2 linked regions of the Ancylobacter polymorphus genome follow. The protein of the gene in region 1 interacts with the protein of each later gene in a pairwise test. Links are inferred from orthologs where the notes say so. Each region holds a gene or a part of one and is shown on either strand. Other genes may lie near its edges.

Region 1 (3,009 bases):
ACCTCGAGCTCCACCAGCTCAAGCAGTTCCTCGTCGTCGACCATGTCGCACTTGTTGAGGAACACCACCAGAGCCGGAACGCCGACCTGACGCGCCAGAAGGATGTGCTCGCGGGTCTGCGGCATCGGGCCGTCCGCCGCCGACACAACCAGGATCGCGCCGTCCATCTGCGCCGCGCCCGTGATCATGTTCTTCACATAGTCGGCGTGGCCGGGGCAGTCGACGTGGGCGTAGTGGCGGTTCGTCGTCTCGTACTCAACGTGAGCGGTCGAGATCGTGATGCCGCGCGCCTTCTCTTCCGGCGCCTTGTCGATCTGGTCGTACGCCGTGAACGTCGCGCCGCCCGTCTCCGCAAGAACCTTCGTGATCGCTGCCGTCAGAGACGTCTTGCCATGGTCAACATGGCCAATCGTCCCGATGTTGCAGTGAGGCTTCGAACGGTTGAACTTCTCTTTGGCCATAACTCGTTTCCTTCAGCGGCATACGGGCCGCGAAAAATCGGGCCGTGGGATAGGCGGTTTCCCGGCTTTCCGCAAGTGCCGCGTTGCGCCGCAGCTGCGGTGGGGATAATCGCATCGCCCTCGGGCTGGTTCGGCGCATGAACGCGCCGTCGCCTCATATAGGGGCTTGGGAGAAAAGTGGAGCGGGTGAAGGGAATCGAACCCTCGTCATCAGCTTGGAAGGCTGTTGCTCTACCATTGAGCTACACCCGCGAGGTCTGCATAGATTAGCGGAAGGCGACGTGGTGGGGGAGGTAGGACTCGAACCTACGAAGGCATAGCCAGCGGATTTACAGTCCGCCCCCTTTGCCGCTCGGGACACTCCCCCTCGCACGTCGGCCGATCTGCGATGCGTCGAAATGCATCGGCTTGTCGACCTGACCGGGAACCGACGCGATGCGTTTCCCGTGCGGCCGGCTTTATGGTGAGGTGCCCCTGCCCTGTCAACCCCGCTGCGTTGGTCCGCTCCCAAAGCTGTGGATCACGCGGCGATTTCGCGCGAGACCGGGTGAATGAAAGTCGCGCATGGCGGACAGGGCAAGTGGCTGCGACAAGGCAAATTGCCAAGCGGCGCGCGCCGTGACAGAACGCGCGCATGAACGATCGCCCCAGCCGCCCGTCCGGCCGTCCCAAGCCTTCCGCCTCTCGTCCTCGCCAGCCCCGCCCGCGTCCCGCAGGCCGGCCTTTTGGCGCGTGGCCGGACGATGTGGCGATTCTGTATGGCTGGCACAGCGTGGTCGAAGCGCTGCGCAATCCGCGGCGCAAGCTGCGCCGGCTAATGCTGACCGAGAACGCCGCGCGTCGTCTGCAGGAAGAAGGAATCCCGCACCGGCTGGACCCGGAAATCGTCCGGCCCGGTGAGATCGACCGTCTGCTCGACCCCGACGCGGTGCACCAGGGCATGCTGGCCGAGTGCGATCCTCTGCCTTCGCTCAGCCTTGCCAAGGCGGCGGAGTGCGATCTTCTGCTGGTGCTCGACCAGATCACCGATCCGCATAATGTCGGCGCCATCGTGCGCTCGGCGGCGGCGCTGAAGGTTGGCGCCATCGTCACCACGGCGCGCCATAGCCCGGCCGCGACCGGCGTGCTCGCCAAGAGCGCAAGCGGTGGGCTGGAACACGTGCCCTTCTGTTTTGTGGGCAATCTGGCGCGCGCGCTCGACGAACTGAAGCAAAACGGCGTGCAGGTCGTCGGGCTCGACAGTGAGGGGCCGGCTGATCTGGTCGACACCCCCCTCGCCTCTCCCGTCGCGCTCGTGCTGGGCGCCGAAGGAAAGGGGCTGCGGCAGCTGACGCGCCAAACCTGCGATACGCTGGCGCGCATCGATCTTCCCGGCGCCATCGTCAGCTTGAACGTGTCGAACGCCGCCGTGCTCGCGCTCTATATCGCCCGGCGAGCGATCGGCGCCCCCAACTGAGCCACGGAATGGTGTCGCTCCGGCTTTACTTGGGAAAAGTCGGATCTTCTGCTGCATTGCAACATAAGCAGCAGTTTACGACCAATTGCCAATCGTCAAAACGCCCCGCTTTCGCCACTCTCCCCTGAGGCAAGCGACGGAATCGGAGAATTCCGCGCGCCAGGACACCGGGGAAAGGCATCATGCCCATCGTGGCGGGCCGCCTCCGGGAGGAGACAGCCCGAGCCTACGGCGTTCCCCGCAGGGACTCCCAAACTCGGCCATCACAAACGCGGCTCTCGCGAGCTGGCTTCATCGTGCGTGCGATCGATCTCGCACGCCACTGCATTGGCGCGACTTACTTTGGGGAAGGGAAACACATGAGCGTAACCACTGCGGGGCCCGCCGGGAAGGCGGCTCCCATGACCCGCGAGGAAAAGAAGGTCATCTTCGCTTCTTCGCTCGGCACCGTCTTTGAATGGTACGATTTCTATCTCTACGGCTCGCTCTCGGCGATCATCGCGGCGCAGTTCTTCTCGGGCGTCAATCCGACCGCCGCGTTCATCTTCGCCCTCATGGCCTTCGCCGCCGGCTTCGCGGTGCGTCCGTTCGGCGCCATCGTGTTCGGCCGGCTCGGCGATCTCGTCGGCCGCAAATACACCTTCCTCATCACCATTCTGCTGATGGGCGCCTCGACCTTCGTCGTCGGCATCCTGCCCAACTACGCCAGCTGGGGCATTGCCGCGCCGGTGATCCTCATCATTCTGCGCCTGTTCCAAGGCCTCGCGCTGGGCGGTGAGTATGGTGGCGCCGCCACCTATGTCGCCGAGCATGCGCCGAATGGCCGGCGCGGGTTCTACACGTCGTGGATTCAAACCACGGCGACGCTGGGCCTGTTCCTCTCCCTGCTCGTCATTCTCGGCACCCGCACCTATCTCGGCGAGGCGGCGTTCGCGGAGTGGGGCTGGCGCATTCCGTTCCTGGTGTCGATCCTTCTGCTCGCGGTGTCGGTCTGGATTCGTCTCACCCTGAACGAATCGCCCGTTTTCAAGAAGATGAAGGAAGAGGGCAAGACCTCCAAGGCGCCGCTCACCGAGGCGTTCGGCCGTTGGG
Region 2 (3,049 bases), 780 kb from region 1 along the record:
AAGCGGATGGTCAACGACGATACGCGCCGCATCCGTGGGGATGCGGCGCGCTCATATGCGCCACCATACTACGCTGGCTGTCAGATGGCGTCGACGCCCGACTCACCGGTACGAATGCGAATGGCTTCTTCGATGTTGGAAACGAAGATCTTGCCGTCGCCGATGCGGCCGGTCTGGGCGGCGCGGCGGATAGCGTCGATCGCCGTTTCCACCGTCTCGTCGGCGACCACGATCTCGATCTTCACCTTCGGCAGGAAATCGACGACGTATTCGGCGCCCCGATAGAGTTCCGTGTGTCCCTTCTGCCGGCCGAAGCCCTTGGCTTCCGTGACGGTGATGCCCTGCAGGCCGATCTCCTGCAGCGCCTCCTTCACCTCGTCGAGCTTGAAGGGCTTAATGATGGCCTCAATCTTCTTCATCTGACCTCGTCTCCCTGACTCGTCGATCCGCGACGCCCGGCCGAGTCGGGTCGCGAAGAAGCAGAACCCATGCCAAGCACCCTAGTGTCGCCGGAAACCGTTAATAGCGCATCATCGCATGCCGCTACCGCACCGGCCAAACAGCTTCGATTTCCGGGAATGATGAAGTTATGAGCGATATGCCGGCAAAGTAGGCAAAAGCCGCGAGGCCGGCGGCCTAGGGGCTGCGCTAAAGCTAGGCATTTGCCGCCGATTGTTGCGGCTGTCGTGCTCTTGCCCCGGCCGACGCGGTTTCCGCTAAGCTAAAGCCGACGCCGCCGCCCGCGCAGGACCCAGGACCGATGCAGCTTCTCACCCCCGCCGAAATGGCCCGCGCCGATGCCTTCACTATCGCCGCCGGCGTTCCCGGCGCGGTGCTCATGGAACGGGCGGGACACGCTGTCGCAGCCTTCGCTGCGCGGGTGACGGCGGCCGGCGGGCTTGTGCTGGTGCTGTGCGGGCCGGGCAATAATGGCGGGGACGGATTCGTCGCCGCGCGGCTCCTGGCGGCGGCCGGCTACCGGGTGCGTCTCGCTCTGCTGGGCGAGCGGGAGGCCTTGCGCGGCGATGCCGCGCTCATGGCGGCGCGCTGGGAAGGGCCGGTCGCGCCGGCGGAGACGGTGGACCTCATCGGCGCCGATCTCGTCATCGACGCGCTGTTCGGCGCCGGGCTAGCGCGCGATCTCGACGGCGCGGCGCGGGCGCTGGTGGAGCGGGTGAACGCCGCCGGACTGCCGGTACTGGCGGTGGACCTGCCCTCCGGCATTGACGGCGCGACCGGGGCGGTGCGCGGGGCGGCGATCGAGGCGCGCTGGAGCGTCACCTTCTTCCGCGCCAAGCCCGGCCATGTGCTGCTGCCGGGGCGCCTGCATGCGGGGGAGGTGAGCGTCGCGGATATCGGCATCCTCCCCGCCGCGCTTGACGTCCTCGCGCCCCGCGCCTTCGCCAATGTGCCGGAGCTGTGGGCCGGCCATTTCCCGGTGCCGGCGCCGGAGGGGCATAAATATTCGCGCGGTCATCTCGTGGCCGTTTCCGGCCCGGCGCAGGCGACCGGGGCGACGCGGCTTTCCGCTCGCGCGGCGCTGCGGGCCGGGGCCGGGCTGGTGACGGTGGCGTGCCCGGCCGAGGCGCTGCCGATCCACGCGGCGAATCTCTCCGCCATCATGGTACGGCCGGTGGAGGACGCGGCCGGGCTGGCGCATCTGCTCGCCGATCCGCGCCTGACGACGCTGGTGCTTGGCCCCGGGCTGGGCGTCGGGGAGGCGGCCCGCGCCAAGCTCGCAGTGTGCGGCGGCCGGCGTCTGGTCATCGACGCCGATCTCCTCACCTCCTTCAAGGGCGAGGCGGACGCGCTGGCGCGGGCGCTGGCGGGTGCGCCGGCGGCCGTGGCGACCCCGCATGACGGTGAGTTCGCGCGGATTTTCGAGCGCTGCCCGCAGGTGCTGGAGGCGCCCTCGCGGCTGGAGCGGGCGCGGGCCGGCGCCGCGCGCCTTGGGGCGACGCTGCTGCTCAAGGGGCCGGACACGGTGGTGGCGAGCCCGGACGGGCGCGCTAGCATCGCCGCCAATGCGCCGCCCTGGCTCGCGACCGCCGGGGCGGGGGACGTGCTGGCGGGAATCGTCGGCGGGCTGCTGGCGCAGGGCATGCCGCCTTTCGAGGCGGCGAGCGCCGCGGTGTGGCTCCACGGCGAGGCCGCGCGCGAGGCCGGGCCCGGGCTGGTGGCCGACGATCTGATCGACGCGCTGCGCCCGGTTTATCGCCGCCTCTTCGGCCGGCTGGGGGCTGTGTAGCTTCGGTACGATCGAGTTGGTGCCCCCCACCGGACTCGAACCGGCACCTCTCACGAGAACGGAACCTAAATCCGTCGCGTCTACCAATTCCGCCAAGGGGGCCCTATAACGGCCGCTGGTAGCGCTGCGGAGCCCGCGATGTCAACGTTCGAGGAGGATGCCCGCCGCCGCATAGCGGCCCAGCAGACGACCTTGGCGCGGCTAGGGACTTGGGTGGGTTCCCAAATCGGCCGCCTGAGCCTTGCAGCCCTTGGGGTGGCACTGGTCCTCTGGGTAGTACCTGCCCTTGCGCAGCTTCGATACAGCTACTATGAGAGCGCGACGTTAGGGGGTCTCATCAAGGTGGACCGCCTTACCGGGCGCATGGAGTTTTGCAAGGTGTGGTGGGATGAGCAGCAAACGTTGCGATCCGCCTGCCGGGCGACGACGACCCGGTGAGTGTACCACACCGCGCCACCTGTGGCGGATGGAACCCCTTGAAATTGTTGGAAGTGGCGTAAGTCAGCCGAGGATTTAGGTTCCAGTGGCGAGAGTCGTGGGGGTTCGAGTCCCTCCGCCCGCACCAGTGCCTTACCCTTGTCCGGTGCCGCCTTCCGACCCATTTGCACCGAGCGCGGCCGTCGGCGATCACGCGGCCACGCACACCGACATTCGAGAGCCCGCGCACGCGGCAAACTAGACGAAGGCCGATTAAAATGCAGGTCACCGAACTCCTCGCCGAAGGTCTGAAGCGCGAATATCGCGTGGTGCTGCCGGCCTCCGAACTTGACGCCAAGGCCAATGCGCGCCTCAGCGAACTCA

What was found. The genes of interacting proteins can lie anywhere in the genome.
Region 2: the proteins of K9D25_RS17755 (region 1) and K9D25_RS13705 interact in binary tests that used the Escherichia coli proteins (3 or more experiments, as listed by UniProt). The link is inferred for Ancylobacter polymorphus from one-to-one orthologs.

What each region holds. Positions count from the first base shown.
Region 1 is NZ_CP083239.1:3,689,119-3,692,127, forward strand. Bases 68-3,006 are described here. They hold K9D25_RS17755 (TrmH family RNA methyltransferase), read left to right. Parts: upstream 68-1,095; coding sequence 1,096-1,917; downstream 1,918-3,006. Other genes in these bases: tuf (elongation factor Tu), read right to left, coding at 68-461; K9D25_RS17760 (MFS transporter), read left to right, coding at 2,319-3,006. Outside these bases: more of tuf, read right to left, coding at 1-67; more of K9D25_RS17760, read left to right, coding at 3,007-3,009. UniProt on the Escherichia coli protein: Specifically methylates the ribose of guanosine 2251 in 23S rRNA.
Region 2 is NZ_CP083239.1:2,909,120-2,912,168, forward strand. What follows is about bases 26-3,004. They hold K9D25_RS13705 (NAD(P)H-hydrate dehydratase), read left to right. Parts: upstream 26-760; coding sequence 761-2,248; downstream 2,249-3,004. Other genes in these bases: K9D25_RS13700 (P-II family nitrogen regulator), read right to left, coding at 81-419; tig (trigger factor), read left to right, coding at 2,944-3,004. Also shown: more of tig, read left to right, coding at 3,005-3,049. UniProt on the Escherichia coli protein: Bifunctional enzyme that catalyzes the epimerization of the S- and R-forms of NAD(P)HX and the dehydration of the S-form of NAD(P)HX at the expense of ADP, which is converted to AMP.